DNA from 4 places in the Rhizobium sp. WCS2018Hpa-16 genome. Region 4 is predicted to be linked to each of the others. Evidence: riboswitches for the same ligand, from Rfam matches in the RefSeq annotation. Region 4 holds a riboswitch; each other region holds the start of a gene.
The links. A riboswitch is a leader RNA that binds a small molecule or an ion and turns the genes downstream of it on or off. The one in region 4 is predicted to bind cobalamin.
Positions count from the first base shown of each region.

Region 1: another riboswitch for cobalamin. It lies ahead of nrdH (glutaredoxin-like protein NrdH); the one in region 4 lies ahead of RQI55_RS19380 (ABC transporter substrate-binding protein).
Region 2: another riboswitch for cobalamin. It lies ahead of RQI55_RS09805 (CbtB-domain containing protein); the one in region 4 lies ahead of RQI55_RS19380 (ABC transporter substrate-binding protein).
Region 3: another riboswitch for cobalamin. It lies ahead of RQI55_RS15235 (DUF1636 family protein); the one in region 4 lies ahead of RQI55_RS19380 (ABC transporter substrate-binding protein).

Region 1 covers NZ_JAVTIX010000012.1:84,647-88,692, reverse strand. Annotated here, with positions in the region: gene nrdE (class 1b ribonucleoside-diphosphate reductase subunit alpha) at 1-625, opposite strand, end outside; gene nrdI (class Ib ribonucleoside-diphosphate reductase assembly flavoprotein NrdI) at 595-1,008, opposite strand; gene nrdH (glutaredoxin-like protein NrdH) at 1,018-1,242, opposite strand; cobalamin riboswitch at 1,488-1,708, opposite strand; gene RQI55_RS23070 (GNAT family N-acetyltransferase) at 1,852-2,427, opposite strand; gene RQI55_RS23065 (methionine synthase) at 2,427-3,455, opposite strand; gene RQI55_RS23060 (DUF1852 domain-containing protein) at 3,479-4,046, opposite strand, start outside.
Region 2 covers NZ_JAVTIX010000002.1:774,295-778,340, forward strand. Annotated here, with positions in the region: gene RQI55_RS09790 (LysE family translocator) at 1-495, shown strand, start outside; gene RQI55_RS09795 (cytochrome c) at 657-1,088, shown strand; gene RQI55_RS09800 (cytochrome c) at 1,158-2,075, shown strand; cobalamin riboswitch at 2,105-2,361, shown strand; gene RQI55_RS09805 (CbtB-domain containing protein) at 2,513-2,695, shown strand; gene RQI55_RS09810 (CbtA family protein) at 2,709-3,422, shown strand; gene RQI55_RS09815 (hypothetical protein) at 3,424-3,738, shown strand; gene RQI55_RS09820 (DJ-1/PfpI family protein) at 3,735-4,046, opposite strand, start outside.
Region 3 covers NZ_JAVTIX010000004.1:259,210-263,255, forward strand. Annotated here, with positions in the region: gene cobN (cobaltochelatase subunit CobN) at 1-98, opposite strand, end outside; gene cobW (cobalamin biosynthesis protein CobW) at 102-1,139, opposite strand; gene RQI55_RS15235 (DUF1636 family protein) at 1,133-1,552, opposite strand; cobalamin riboswitch at 1,663-1,872, opposite strand; gene cobO (cob(I)yrinic acid a,c-diamide adenosyltransferase) at 1,978-2,595, shown strand; gene RQI55_RS15245 (cobyric acid synthase) at 2,599-4,046, shown strand, end outside; gene cbiB (adenosylcobinamide-phosphate synthase CbiB) at 4,043-4,046, opposite strand, start outside.
Region 4 covers NZ_JAVTIX010000007.1:253,336-257,381, forward strand. Annotated here, with positions in the region: gene RQI55_RS19375 (iron ABC transporter permease) at 1-618, opposite strand, end outside; gene RQI55_RS19380 (ABC transporter substrate-binding protein) at 622-1,629, opposite strand; cobalamin riboswitch at 1,839-2,066, opposite strand; gene RQI55_RS19385 (glucose/quinate/shikimate family membrane-bound PQQ-dependent dehydrogenase) at 2,221-4,046, opposite strand, start outside.

The DNA of each region.
Region 1 (4,046 bases), on a different contig from region 4:
CACCGCCGCGCTTGGAAAGCTGGAGCGCGGAGTTGATGCCACGTGCAATGGATTCCATGTTGTCTTCCATGCGCAGCAGAAAGCACGACACCAGTTCGCCACGTTGTTTTTTTCCCGCATTGAGGAATGTCGGCGTCGCGGGCTGGAAGCGGCCGGCGATGATCTCATCGACCATATCCTTGGCAAGTTCTTCGTTGCCTTGCGCAAGTGCCAGCGCCACCATGCAGATGCGGTCTTCGTAGCGTTCGAGATACCGCTTCCCGTCAAAGGTTTTCAAGGTGTAGCTGGTGTAATATTTGAACGCGCCAAGAAATGTCGGGAAACGAAATTTCCTGGCAAACGCACGATCGAACAAATCCCGCACGAAATTGAACGAATACTGGTCCAGCACCTCTCGCTCGTAATAGCCCTCGGTCACCAGATAATCGAGCTTTTCTCGCAGATTGTGAAAGAAGACCGTGTTCTGGTTCACGTGCTGAAGAAAATATTGCTTGGCGGCAAGCCGATCCTTGTCGAGCTGTATTTTTCCTTGCTCGTCATAAAGATTGAGCATCGCGTTGAGGGCGTGGAAATCCAGTTCGGATTCCGATGTCTTCAAAGGCTTTTCGAAAGTCGTTGCGTCCAAAATCGTTCCAATCCGTGTATGACGTTAACGACGTCTTCGTCGGTTCCCAGAAGCTCGAACCTGTAAAGATACGGCACCTGGCACTTCTTCGAGATGACGTCACCCGCGAGCCCATAGGTCTCGCCAAAATTGCTGTTGCCCGCGGCGATCACGCCACGAATGTTTCCGCGGTTCTCCTCATCGTTGAGAAAGCGGATCACCTGTTTTGGAACGGCCCCTTTTCCGCCTTCTCCGCTGTAGGTGGGCAGGATCAGAACATAGGGGGCTTCGACCTGAAGGCTCTCGGAGAGACTGAGGGGAATGCGCCGCGCACTCATCCCCAGCCGTCCGACAAAGCGAAGGGTGTTTTCCGACCGGCCGGAGAAATAGACGATCTGGCCCATTGCTCTGGTTCAGGCCGCAAGCGTGCTGATCATATCCGGGCGAAAACCTGCCCAATGGGTCTCACCAGCCACCACAACGGGAACCTGACGATAGCCAAGTCCCTGGACCAAATCATAGGCATTGGTGTCTTCGGAAACATCGATGACGGTGTAGTCGATGCCCTGGCGGTCCAGAGCGCGGGTGGTTGCTGTGCACTGGACGCAGGCTGGCTTGCTGTAAACGGTAATGGTCATGATGATCCTCGTGAGATTTGTTTAGGGCGTGCGATATCGATCAGGCGTTGGGAACACCTGTTCGGGAGATTCTGGGATGCATGGCAGCCGGACTCAGCTACGGGCGTTACCGCCCGCTATTCACGCGGATACTGACTAAAATGATGCGACATTGACTTCACCCCGAAGTGGTTGATGCGGAGACCAGGGGAAGCGCACGCGCAGGATCATCCCGCACGCAAACGCGACCTTCGGACACCCCGCCCGTGGACGTTCCTGTTTGAGGCAGGTCTCCTGGCTCACGGGTCGTCGCATCCATCTCGCCTTCCCGAAGCATTGCGGCCTCAGTGGCAGTTTGAGAGAATGCTCGCCGCTTACAGTTGCGGGGGCAGCTCCGGCATTGCTCCGTCCAGAATGGACATCACGCACCGTATTCCCGTCTTAGCTCCCGACGCGAATCGGAAGAACCTCGAACACTAGATATAGTAGACCAAGCAAAAATTGCGTCAACGCTTAGCGTGATTTCAGGCAAAAAATTGTTGCCTTATCCCGTGCAACCTGTGGATAATGGGGACGACATGCCGTGTTGGCCATAGAGCAATCGATAGACAAGGCGGGTGTCCGTTTCCGTCAGCGTTCCCAGCGCAACGTCTTATCGAAATCGACGCTCGTGTCAGTGCCACGGTCGGACGGATAGGAGAAATGGCCAAACGCCGTGTAGCCCTGGCTTCTCCAGAAGCTGAGTGTTTCCGGTGTCTGAGCGTCAGCATGGAGGTAGGACGAGGTGTAGTCAAACTCGGATGCCCGGCTCTCCAAGGCTGCCACAATCTTTGTGCCAAGCCCTTTACGACGGGCGCACGGCTCTATGTACACGCGGACAATCTGACATACCTTTTCGCCGTCGCCGTCGCGATTTCGTAAGCCCTCCTTCGTGGAAGGTTTGTTTTCGAGGGCGTAAAGACCGCCAGTCGCAATGATATGTCCATCTCCGTCCGGCACAACGAGAAAACTGCCTTGCCTTTCGAGGGAGAACCAGTTGTCCGGCTGCGCCAGCAACAGCGAATCCAGGTCAGAATGCCAGGCGGGAGTGTAGTCGATCCCGTAGACGTTCTTGATCATCCGCAGGCAGAAGGTCCTCGCTTCAGCCCGGACGGCGGCCTGTGCGTCATCAGTCAGCCATTCAATCGAGAAGTTGTCGATCGGCATCAGGCCGCAAGCTCCCTGCGGATGATGTCAGCGCCTGCACCGAGTGCACGCAGCTTCGCTGTGGCCACATGACGCGGAAGTGGTGCCATGCCGCAATTGGTGCAAGGATAAAGCTTGTCTGCATCCACGAACTGGAGAGCCTTCCTTAGTGTGTTCGCTACTTCTTCCGGCGTTTCGACGGTGTGGCTTGCGACATCGATAGCGCCAACCATCACCTTTTTGCCACGGATGAGTTCGATCAAATCCATCGGGACATGCGAGTTGTGGCATTCCAATGACACCAGGTCGACGCCCGATTTCTGGAGTTTCGGGAACGCCTCCTCGTATTGCCTCCACTCCGATCCAAGCGTCTTCTTCCAGTCGGTGTTGGCCTTGATGCCATAACCATAGCAGATGTGCACGGCGGTCTCGCACTTCAGGCCTTCGATCGCCTTTTCGAGCGTAGCGACACCCCATTCGTTCACTTCATCGAAGAACACGTTGAATGCGGGTTCATCGAACTGGATGATGTCGACGCCTGCCGCCTCGAGCTCTCTTGCTTCCTGGTTGAGTATCTTGGCGAACTCCCAAGCCAGCTTCTCGCGGCTTTTGTAATGACTGTCGTAGAGCGTATCGATCATGGTCATTGGGCCTGGAAGAGCCCATTTGATCTGCTTCGTCGTCTGTTGGCGCAGGAATTTGGCATCATCGACAAAGACCGGCCTTTGACGGGACACGGCTCCGACGACCGTCGGGACGCTCGCATCATAGCGATTGCGAATCCTGACGGTCTCGCGTTTTTCGAAATCGACGCCGTCGAGGTGCTCAATGAACGTCGTGACGAAATGCTGCCGGGTCTGCTCCCCATCGCTGACGATCTCGATGCCAGCCCGAAGCTGGTCCTCCAGCGCCAGACGCAGGGCGTCCTGTTTCGCTTCGATCAGTTCGTCACCCTGCATCTTCCAGGGAGACCAAAGCTTCTCAGGCTCTGCAAGCCAGGAGGGCTTTGGCAGGCTGCCAGCGGTCGACGGGGGCAACAGTGACTTCATCGGAATGATCCTATGCTTTCGAATTAACGGACGACGTAGTTGGCGGACCATGCATCGAGGATGGTCTTGAACGGTTTGATAAAATGCTGCTCGGCAAATCTTCCCTGCTCTAAGGCAAGGCGGCTGCGCTCCTCACGATCATAGACGACCTGGGTAAGCGAATAGTCCGAGTGCTTCAGGTTCGGGCGATAGCACGTGCCCGCAATTGAATTGGCATTGTAGATTTCCGGGCGGTAGATTTTCTGGAATGTCTCCATCGTGCTGATGGTGCTGATGAGCTCGAGATTCGTGTAGTCGGTCAGCAGGTCGCCGATGAAATAGAATGCCAATGGCGCGACGCTGTTGGGCGGCATGAAATAGCGAACCCGCAATCCCATCTTCTCGAAGTATCGATCCGTCGGCGAGAATTCGTTCTGCCTGTATTCGATACCAAGGATCGGATGCTGATTGTCGGTGCGATGATAGGTCTTGGTGCTGGAGGCGCTCAGGCAGATGATCGGCGGCTTGCTGAAATGCTCCCTGTAAGCTTCTGACTTCAGGAACGCCTGAAACAGCTTCCCATGCAGATCGCCGAAGTCGTCAGGTGCGCTG
Region 2 (4,046 bases), on a different contig from region 4:
ATGGCGGGCGGAGTGGTGCATTCGCTTTATGGCGCTGTCGGGGTCGGGCTGCTGGCCAGCCTCATGCCGGTTCTGTTCACGCCACTGATGATTTTTGGCGCAGCCTATATGATCTGGGTCGGCATCGGCCTCATGCGCAGTTCCATCGTGGTGGAGGGGGATGAGGTCAGCGCCAGCGCCTCCGCCCGCCGTGCGTTTCAGCGTGGCGTCATCACATGCCTTTCAAACCCCAAGGCCTATCTTTTCATGATGGCGGTCTACCCGCAATTCTTAAAGCCGATCTACGGTCCTGTCTGGATACAGGGTATCATCATGGGGCTGATGACGGCGGGCACGCAACTTGCCGTTTATGGTACCCTGGCGCTGACGGCGGGCAAAAGCCGCGATTTGCTGGTGTCTTCGCCGCATATCACCATTTTCATCGGTCGAGCGGCCGGTCTGCTGCTGGTTGTGGTCGCTGGTTTCACACTGTGGGAAGCCCTTGCTTCCGGGTGATATGCGCCTGATAATGCTTCAAAAAAATCACTGCAATGTGACTTCTTTTTGCCATGTGGAACAGGCATCTTCGCCTTTGTGCGTCGCGCTGTTTTGCCGCAGGGATTACGTGATGACACGGAAGCATTCACCCGCCGGTGCGCGGACCCAGGAGAGACATGATGAAGCTTAGAATGATTGCCGCATCCCTTATGATAGGCTGTCTTTGCGCCGGTGCGGTTTCCGCAGCCGGCGAGGTTGAAAAGCGCGAAGGCTTGATGAAGGGTATCGGCGGTGCCATGGGCGCGCTGGGTGCCATCGCCAAGGGCGAAAAGCCCTATGACGCGGAAACCGTCAAAACCGCTGTCACCACCATCAGCGCCAATGCCAAGGCTTTCCCGGATCAGTTCCCAGCGGGTTCCGAGGGTGGCTCTGCTTCCCCGGCGATCTGGCAGAACTTCGCAGACTTCAAGGCGAAGTCCGATAAGCTGGCCTCTGATGCAGACATGGTTCTGGCACAGTTGCCAGCAGATCAGGCCAGCGTCGGTGCAGCGTTGAAGACGCTGGGTGGCGATTGCAGCAGCTGCCATCAGGCTTACCGCGTCAAGAAGTAATCAGCCCATCGGTCCGCCGGTCTTCGGCGGGCCTTTTTCATGATATCAATTTAAGAAGCGGAAACGGCAATGGCGTCCATTTGGGCAAAGCTGGCGGGCGGTGCTGTTGTTGCCGGTGCCGTCGGGTTCGGAATTTTCATGGGCGTCACCGCGCCCGAGCGCCAGGCACCGAGCCACTGGGCCAACCTTGGAGAACCCAACCTTGCCAATGGCGAGACATTGTTCTGGGCAGGCGGCTGCGCAAGCTGTCACGCCGCCCCCGATGCGATGGTAGATGCGCTGAAGACGCTGGCCGGTGGGCAGGCGCTGCCAAGCCCCTTCGGCACATTCCACATGCCCAACATTTCGCCGGATCCGCAGCACGGCATCGGCGCATGGACGCTCGCGCAGTTTGGCGATGCCATGACGCGGGGCGTGGGCAAGGATGGCGAGCACCTCTATCCGTCCTTCCCCTATAATTCCTATGCGCGCATGACGCCGCAGGATATCAACGACCTCTTCGCCTATCTGAAAACCTTGCCCGCCAGCACCAATGATGCGCCCGGCCACGATCTGCCATTTCCCTTCAACATCCGGCTTGTTCTTGGCGGCTGGAAGTTCCTGTATTTCGATAAGGGCGAACCGCGCGTCGAGATTGCCAACGCCAATGCGCAGGTCGTTCGCGGCCAATATTTGGTGGAAGGCCCCGGCCATTGCGGCGAGTGCCACACCCCGCGCGATGCGCTGGGCGGCTTCATGAAGGGCCAGTGGCTTGCCGGTGGACCGAACCCGGAAGGCGAGGGCCGCATTCCCGATATTCGCCCGGAATCGCAAACCATCGGCTCATGGAGTGAAGCCGATATCGCCAACTATCTGGAAACCGGCTTCACGCCGGACTTCGATAGCGCCGGTGGCTCCATGGTCAAGGTCCAGCAGAATATGGCCCGTCTTCCTGCCGAAGACCGCCAGGCGATCGCGGCCTATCTCAAGGCAATGCCTTCTCCCTGAGAAGCCATTGACTCCTCAACCCGTCCGCAGGATAACGGTTGTGTGATGGTCTTTCCGGTTCGCCCGGAAAGTGAAAAGGGAACACGATAGGAGCCTCAAGCTTTGATTCGTGGCTGCCCCCGCAACTGTGAGCGGAGAGCCTGAAAACGTATTGCCACTGGTTCGGCGCATCGGCACGAAATTCTCCGGGATTTCGTAAAGCACGATGCGAAACAAAGGACCGGGAAGGTGTTTTCAAGGTTGTGACCCGCAAGCCAGGAGACCTGCCATCACGTGAAGTGTCGTCAATACCGGCGGGGTGTCCGGAACAGCACGGTTTTCAGGTCGGGATATTCCCGCCTTCAAGACCCTGTGTCTCTTTTCCCCGTGGTGAATGTTGAATGCGGTCGTGGGTCTTTTGATCAGAATTACGCCCACCCGCACGTGAAAGGGTCACCATGTCTATCCACCAGAATACGGCGGCAAGCGCCGTCTCGTCCTCAACATCAAGACTTGCGCAATCGCTAACTGCAGCCTTGCTCGGCCTGTTCATCGTGGGCTTTGTCGGCTTTTCGCAGGTCGATGCCGTGCACAATGCCGCGCATGATACGCGCCACGCCAACGCCTTCCCTTGCCATTGAGGGGAGGAAGATCATGCCGTTTTTCCGTAACATCGTCTTCACCGCCGTTCTGGTGGGGTTGATTGCCGGTCTGGCCGTCAGCGCCATGCAGGCCATCGGCACCACGCCGCTCATCCTTCAGGCCGAAACCTTCGAGAGCGGCGGCGCAGAGGTTGCGCATGCGCACACCCATGAGGCCGGTGCACCCGCAGATCATCACCACGATCCAGAAGCTTGGGCGCCCGCCGATGGCTTCGAGCGCAATGCGTACACCATCGCCGCCAATGTGCTGACTGCCATCGGCTATGCACTGGTGCTGACGGCGTTGATTTCGCTTCGTAATTCCGCAGGTGGCTGGCGGGAAGGGCTGCTCTGGGGCCTTGCCGGTTTTGCCGCTGTCATGCTCGCCCCGGCCATCGGCCTGCCGCCGGAACTGCCCGGCAGTCCTGCCGCAGAGCTTGGTGCGCGTCAGATGTGGTGGGTCGCAACGGCTGCTGCCACGGCGGGCGGTCTGGCGCTACTTGCCTTCAAACGAGCGGAACCATGGGCGGTCATTCTGGCTCTGGTGTTGATGGTCGCTCCGCACATCATCGGCGCGCCCTTGCCGCCAGCGGGTGAACACGCGCTGGCACCTCTGCCGCTGGAGCGCCGTTTCGTCGTTCTCGCAACCGTGACCAGCTTCGTGTTCTGGATCATCTTGGGAACCCTGAGCGGCCATCTTCTCAAACGTTTCGACGTTGCGAGATAATATGGAAACCGCAAGCGAATGGAGCGACGGGCTCGATGCCTTGCGTTTTTCCGTTCCCGGCCATGGCGCACCCTGCGCCATGCACCGGCTGGCCTTTAAGGCTTTGCTGGGCAAAGAGCCGCAAAGGGAAGCGTGTCTTCAGTTCTTTGCTGAGAACCGCGAGGCCTTTCTCAAGGCCGCCTCAGCCAAGATCAGCAGCCTGACACTTGCCGCCGATCGCAGCCTGCACATCAACAGCAGAGACGTCAGGCGCGCGATGACAGAAAATCCGATTGAGGGGACTGCGCGTGCGTGTCGTGTGCTTGACCGCCGTTAGAGATGCTCCGCCGCAAACCCCGCCATCTCGGCCTCCGCCTCCGGCCCCCAGAGATCGAGCGCTTTCAATATTTCACTCGCAAAACTCACAGGTGCGGTTCCAGGTGCCGTGATGATGCCTTGGTCGCTGACGGCCTGGGGCTGGTCGAGGTAGTGTTCGGCACCCTCGTAGGTGATATAGGTGGAGTGTGACGCCACGGAATTTCCGGTGTGGGCCACGTTGTTCAACACGCCTGTTGCGGCAAGCGCACTCGCTGCTGCGCAAATGCCAGCCACTACGCGGTGCTGCGCGCGAAAGCGGTGGACGAG
Region 3 (4,046 bases), on a different contig from region 4:
GAAAAGGACATCACCACCACATCCGCCCTCGGCTGGTTGAGATCAACCGGCTCGATCAGGTCGTCCAGAGACGAGGATGTGGTGGCGAGAATATGCATGGATCAGGCTGCCAGCATCCGCTCGATCTTTGCGCGGTCGAGACCCTTCTCACCGATCACGACCAGACGGCTGCGACGCTCTTCACCCGCACCCCAGGGGCGGTCGAAATAGTGGTTGACCCGCGAACCCACGGCCTGAACCTGCAAACGCATTGGTTTTGACGAAACCTCCACAAAACCCTTGATGCGCAGCACGTTTTCGGACGCTGCCGTTTCGGCGATCCTTGCTGCCAGCGCATCCGCATCCGTCACGGCATCCAGTTCCACAACAAAGCTGTCGAACTCGTCGTGGTCGTGGTCTTCCTCGTCATCATGGTGCGTGTGGCGGTTGTCGATATCCTCTTCAACGGCCAGACCCAGACCGATCAGCACAGCCGGGTCGATCACGCCGTTGGATGCAACGATGATCTTGGCAGCCTTGGGCAAATGGGCATTGATATGCGCCTTGGCCCGCTCCAGACCCTCGGCATCCAGCAGGTCGCCCTTGGTCAGCACGATAAGATCGGCGCAGGCAATCTGGTCTTCGAACACTTCTTCAACCGGGTCGTCATGGTCGAGCGCCTCGTCATTCTGGCGCTGGGCAGCAAGGGCCTCCAGATCATGCGAAACCATGCCTTCGGCGAGCGCCGCGCCATCGGCAACGGCCACAACAGCATCCACTGTCACGCGGCTTTTGATGGCTGGCCACTGGAAGGCCTGCACCAGAGGCTTGGGCAGCGCGAGACCCGATGTTTCAATCAGAATATGCTCAACGCGGGGCTCGCGGCTCAAAATCTGCTCGATAGCCGGCTGGAAATCATCCGCCACCGTGCAGCAAATGCAGCCATTGGCCAATTCCACGATGTTTTCTTCCGGGCAGCTTTCAATGCCGCAGCCTTTGAGAATCTCGCCATCGATACCGACATCGCCGAACTCGTTGACGATGATGGCCAGCCGCTTGCCATCCAGTTTCTCCAGCAGGCCACGCAGCAAGGTGGTTTTGCCAGCGCCCAGAAAGCCGGTGATGATGGTGCAGGGAACGCGGTCTAGCGTGGTCATGATGTCTCCTCGGTAAAATGCAAAGGGGGAATGCGGGCCACAAGGCCGCGCTTCAAACTGTCAGGCCGTCCGCGCCACGGCATCAGGCCATCAGGCGCAGACGCCAGAAGACGTGCGCCGACCAGAAGGTCGCCAGCATCGTCTTGGGTCAGGGAACCGAACATATAGGACCAGCCATCGGCGCTGCGCATGGCGGCACTGAGGCCGCGCTTGCAATTGGCAAGGCAATTGACGCTGCGCACATCGACGCCCTCGGCGCGGCCCAGCTCAACAGCGGCCTGTGCAAGCGTCGCGCCGGGGCGCGGCTCTGCATTGGGGTCAACCTCATCGCGACAGCTTCGGCAGACGAAAACGACGACGCCTGCGGCTCCATCTGCTTTCGTGGTCTTGTCTGGTGGGGTCGATGTCAGATCCAAGGTGTCAACTTTCCGCGCCTGCAAATTCTCTAGGGGTGCGGATATCGACGCCACGCGCCAAAGCACGTTTCGCTTGATATGACCGGCTAACCGGAGCACCCCGCCCGGTAGACGCATTTTTCTGAAACGGCAGGTCTCCTGGCTTGCGGCGTGAGACGCCCGACACCGCCTTCCCGAACATAATGTCCAGTGGCTTATGGCGCAGGCTCACCGCATACAGTTGCGGGGGCAGCCACGGATTGGTCCGCATTGCGAACGGAACCGTGTTCCCTCTTAGCTTTTCCCGTTGCCGGAAAAAGACCGTCAGTGGTTAACCCTTATGCCCTGCACGGCTTTTGTGTCAATGCCGCGGCATCATTGCCGTGGAAACGGTTTTGGCTATAGTCGCCGCTTTGACACGCATGCGCCAAGAGGAATGAGACGCCATGAACCGCGATATCAGCGAAAGCGAAGCCGAGCGTCACCGCGCCAAGATGGTCAACCGCAAAGCCGTGCAGGATGCCGAAGTGTCTGAAAAGACGGTCGAAAAAGGCCTGCTGATGGTCAATACCGGATCGGCCAAGGGCAAATCCACCGCAGCCTTCGGCCTGGCTCTGCGCATGCTCGGCACCGGCGGGCGCGTCGGCATCGTGCAATTCATCAAGGGCGCATGGTCCACTGGCGAGCAGCAGGCGCTGGCCCTGTTTGGTGATCGCGTGGAATGGCGCACCATGGGCGAGGGTTTCACGTGGGACACGCAGGATCTGAAGCGCGACGTCGCAGCCGCGACAAAAGCCTGGGAAGAAGCGAAAGTCATGATGGCCGATGAAACCATCAATCTGGTGGTGCTGGATGAGCTGAACATCGCCCTGCGCTATGATTATCTGCCGCTGGACGAGGTGGTGGAAACACTTGTCAACCGTCGGCCTTACCTTCACGTCATGGTCACCGGCCGCAACGCCAAGCAGCCCTTGATTGATGCCGCCGATATGGTGACGGAAATGACGCTGGTGAAGCACCACTTCAAGGCCGGTGTGAAAGCCCAGTCGGGCATCGAGTTTTAAGACATGGCAGCGCGCGTTTTGATGTTTCAGGGCACAGGCTCGGATGTTGGCAAATCCTTGATGGTGGCAGGACTTGCGCGTGCCTTCACAAAGCGCGGGCTTTCCGTCATGCCCTTCAAACCGCAGAACATGTCCAACAACGCCGCTGTTACCGCTGATGGCGGCGAGATTGGCCGGGCGCAGGCTTTGCAGGCGCGCGCCGCAGGGGTTGCCCTGTCCGTTCATATGAACCCGGTGCTGTTGAAGCCGCAAAGCGAAACCGGCGCTCAGGTCGTGGTGCAGGGCAAAGTCATCGGCAACGCCAAGGCCGCCGATTACCAGCACATGAAGGCTGGCCTGATGGCCCGAGTGCTGGATAGTTTCGATCACCTGAAGGCGAAATGCGACCTTGTGCTGGTGGAGGGTGCGGGCAGCGCGTCCGAGGTCAATCTGCGCGCCAACGACATCGCCAATATGGGCTTTGCCCGCGCCGCCACCGCCCCCGTCATCCTCATCGGCGATATTGATCGCGGTGGCGTCATCGCCAGCATCGTCGGCACACAGACAGTTCTGGATACGCAAGACGCGGCCATGATTGAGGGCTTCATCGTCAACCGTTTTCGCGGCGATCCCTCTCTGTTTGATGAGGGGATGCGCATCATCGAAGACAAGACCGGCTGGCGGCCCATCGGCCTGCTGCCGCATTTTGCCGATGCCAGCCGCTTGCCCGCCGAAGATGCGCTCGGCCTCACGGCTCCGGGACAGCGCAAGCCCGGCGCAAAAATCCGCATCGCCGTTCCCATCCTGCCGCATATTTCCAATTTCGACGATCTTGATCCGCTCGAGGCCGAGCCGGATGTCGAACTTCTGCGCATCAGACAGGGAGATGCCATTCCCGGCGATTGCGCGCTGGTGCTGCTCTGCGGCTCCAAATCCACCATTGCCGATCTCGCCACGCTGAAAAAATCCGGTCTGGATATCGATATCAAGGCGCATCTGCGCCGTGGCGGATATGTTCTGGGCCTTTGCGGCGGTTACCAGATGCTGGGAAAGACGGTTGCCGATCCCCACGGCATCGAAGGCACGCCTCATACCGCTGAAGGGCTTGGGCTGCTGGATATAGACACCGTCCTGACCGACGACAAGCGCCTCGTCTCCGTCACCGGCCAAAGCTTCGATGGAATTTCCTTCTCCGGCTATGAAATGCATGTCGGCGTCAGCGAAGGTAAAGACACGGCCCGCGCCTTCGCCACCATCGGCAACCATACCGATGGCGCGATTTCTGCCAGTGGCCGTGTCATCGGCACCTATGTCCATGGCCTGTTTGCCGATGATGACCAGCGCAGCGCATGGCTTGAGCGGCTGGGCGGGCAAAGCTCAATGCTTGATTATGAAGAGCAGGTGGATGCCGTTCTCGACCGGCTGGCGGAGCATCTGGAACAGCATCTCAATCTCGATGCGCTGATCGCTAT
Region 4 (4,046 bases):
TGGCAAGGCCAGCCACACATCTGGCCAGCGCACACCGGAGAGATTGCCGAGCAGCCAGAACATGATGCCCCGCGCCTGCTCGGCATTGGCAGCCTTCGTCACGATAAAGGAGGTGATGGCATTGAAAAGCTGCGAACCCGCCACACCCGCCAGAATGATGGCGCTGTTTCCGCTGCCAGCCCTCAAGGCCAGCAGGCTGACGAGGGCAAAGGCTGTGAGCGCACCAAGGAATGCGCCGAGCGGCATGGTGAGCATGCCAGCGCCAAAGCCTAGAATGGCAACGCCAACAGCGCCCGTCGATGCACCGGCTGAAATGCCCAGAATATAGGGATCAGCCAACGGATTGCGCAACAGCGCCTGAAGCACGACACCCGACAACGCAAGGGCTGCACCGCAGCAGGCCGCAACCACCGCCCGACTGAGGCGGTAGTTCCAGATGATGCCTTCATCGATCGCATCCAGCGGATAACCGGCATCTAACACGCGGTTCGCCACCGCCTTGGCAACGACATCCATCGAAATGGATGTCTCGCCGATGGCGGCTCCGAGCCAGAGCGCCAGGCCCAGGAGCCCGACCGCCAGCAAGACGGCACGGGTTATTGTGAAGCAGGCACCCATGGCCTAGTTGGAAAGTCCAAGCTGGACGATAGCGTCGGCCAGAACTTCGATACCATCGATGGTGCGGATCGTCGGGTTCATGGCCTGTGCATCCATGGTGACGATATGGCCCTCTTTGACTGATGGCATCAAGCTTGTGACCGGATCTTCCTTCAGGAATTTCTGCTTGAGCGCGACATCATCTGCCGGAAAGCGCCTGCGATCCATCTTGCCCGCGACGACGATCGTGGGGTTGGCCTTGGCGATGGTTTCCCAACCGACTGTCGGCCACTCTTCATCGCTGTCTATGACGTTTTTGATGCCCAGTGCGGACATGATATAGCCAGGCGCACCGTTCTTGCCCGCAACGTAAGGGTCGATTGCAAGCTCTGCGCTGGAAAACCAGAAGACTGCGGAAAGCTGGCCCTTGGCGGAAACGATCTTCTTGCGAGCGGCATCTTCGCGTGCCTTCAGTTCGGCCACCAGCTTTTCGCCCTTGTCCTGAACATTGAAGATTTGCGCAAGGTCGGTCACTTCCTGATAGATCAGGTCCATGGTGAACACGGAATGGCGCACGCCATCCCCACCACCGGAATTGTCCTTGCCGGTGCAATCGGCGGGCGATGTGTAGACTGGAATTTTCAGCTCTTCGAATTGTTCAGGCTTGGCAACCACACCTTCCGGGCCGACATGCCATTGATATTGCACCGTGACCAGATCCGGCTTCTTGGCCAGAACGCTCTCGAAACTCGGGTCATTATCCGCAAGCCGGTCGATCTTGGCATTGGCTTCTTCATAGCCCTTGATCACAGGGCCGACCCAAACCGCCGTGCCGACGACCTTATCTGAGAGGCCCAGCAGATAGAGAATTTCCGTGGTGCTCTGTCCAACGGCGACAGTACGCTCAGGCGCATGCGTGAAGGTGACATCCCGACCGCAATTCTTGAGTGTCAAAGGATAGGACGTCTGCGCCGCATGGGCAGAAGGCAGCGCCGCAAACGAGCTTGCAACCGCGAAGATGGCAGCGCCCATGGCGTGCCTGAAGTGTAATGTCATTTCGATAGTCCCCGATCGTCATAAGTTGCGCAAGGCGCAACTGGGTATGAACATGTTTAGACAGTCAGCCCGCAAAGACGGGACGTTGGGACGATCTGAAACCGGGACATGGCAGATGAATAAGGCGCAGGCTAGCGCTCGATGCAATCACGACGTCTCCTGTTCCGGGCATCCCCGCCCGCGAATTGGATTGAACATATGACGGCAGGTCTCCTGGCTTACGGATTTGCGCCTTCGCCCAACCTTCCCGCAAATCGCTTTGCAGTGGCATGACACTTTTAAAAAAAGCGTCATAGGGCTCGACAATCCGCTCACAGTTGCGGGGGCAGCCACGGCATCGGATATAAGTCCTCACCGTATTCCCTATTATTCCTTACGATTGCTCGCTTGGAACCGTCGCAACCAGTTAGACGCAATCGCGACATACCGTCAAGTCGAATAATTGTTATGTTATTACATATTCGCTTGCAAGCGTTGATTTTCGATGTTTTACGGCTCATCCTATCGCACGAAAAAACCGGGAATCTCTTCCCGGCTTCAATCTTGAATTATCGATAATATGGCTGTTTATGGCAGCGTATAGGCGATCACATAGTCACCGGGCTTTGTGCCGACAGAGCCATGGCCGCCTGCCACCATCACCACATACTGCTTTCCATCATCCATGGCATAGGTCATCGGCGTAGCCTGTCCACCGGCTGGAAGACGGCCTTCCCAAAGCTGCTTGCCCGTGGTCAGATCATAGGCGCGGAGATAATTGTCCACCGCCGCACCGAGGAAGGCAACGCCACCCTTGGTAATCATGGGTCCACCAATGCCGGGAACGCCAACCTTGAAAGGCAGGGGAAGCGGCGTCATGTCATAGACGGTGCCGTTCTTGTGCTTGTAGGCAACGTCACCCGTGCGCAGATCAGCACCCGCAACATAACCCCATGGTGGAGCCTGGCATGGAATGCCGAGCGGTCCGAGGAAGGGTCCCATCAACACGCCATAGGGCGCGCCATCATTTCTGTTCAGACCCTGCTCACTGCCTTTTTCGTCCTGACCCTTCGGCGGAATCTGGTCGCGTGGCACGAGCTGAGATGTAAAGGCAAGGTATGTCGGCATGCCGAACATCACCTGCCGCTCCGGATCGACTGCAACAGAACCCCAGTTAAAGGTACCGAAATTGCCGGGATAAATCAGTGAGCCATTAAGGGACGGCGGCGTATAACGGCCCTCATAGTTCAACTGATGGAATTTGATCCGGCAGGCCAGCTGGTCGAACATGGAGACACCCCACATGTTCGATTCAACCAGCGGCTCTGGCTTGAACGAGAGAGCGGATGTGGGCTGCGTCGGAGACGTGAAATCTTCAGGGATTGCACCACCTGGTGCTTTCTCTTCCGTTATGCCCAGCAGTGGCTCGCCATTGCGTCGATCCAGCACATAGATATCGCCCTGCTTCGTTGGCCCGACCAGAGCCGGAACGGACTGGCCATCCGGCTTGGTAATATCGAGCAACACGGGCTGCGCGGGAACATCCATATCCCAGAGGTCATGGTGCACGGTCTGGCGTACCCAGCGATCCTGTCCGGTGTTAATATCGAGCGCGACGATGGAGGACGAGTATTTCTCGACGCTTTCGCTGCGGCCCATGCCGAGCTGGTCCGGAACCTGATTGCCCAGCGGAATGTAAACGAGACCCAGCGCTTCATCGACGCTAAAGATGGACCAGCTGTTGGGCGAGTTGGTCGTATAGGTTTGACCAGCCTGAAGCGGTTGCGTCTGGGTCGGGTTGCCCGAATCCCAGTTCCAGATCAGCGCACCGGTGTTGACATCGAATGCCCTGATGACGCCGGACTGCGACTGCGTTGAATAATTGTCGTTGACCGCGCCACCGATGATGATCTTGTTGCCGACGACGACAGGCGGGGATGTAGAGTAATAGTAACCCGCCGGATTGTACTTCATACCGTTGGCGAGCTGCAACGTGCCCTTATCCGCAAAGCCTTCGCAGACGAGCCCGGTCAAAGCATCAAGCGCAATCAGACGCGCATCCGACGTTGGCAGATAGACACGCTGTGCGCAGGCGGCACCTGCCTGTGCAGCCGGATCCGCGTAATAGGTTACGCCACGGCATGTCTGGTGTTGACGATCCGGGTTTAGACCTGCATTCGGATCATATTTCCACTTTTCCTTGCCGGTGGCCGCATCGATGGCGATGGCCCAGTTATGCGGTGTGCAAAGGTAAAGCGAATTGCCGACTTTTAAGGGAGTCACCTGATAGGTTGTCTCACCGACATCGTCAGGCAATTTGACGTCGCCCGTCTGGTAGCGCCAGGCTTCTTTGAGGTCGCCGACATTCTGCGTGTTGATCTGCGCCAGCGGCGAGTAGCGTTGGCCATAGGAGG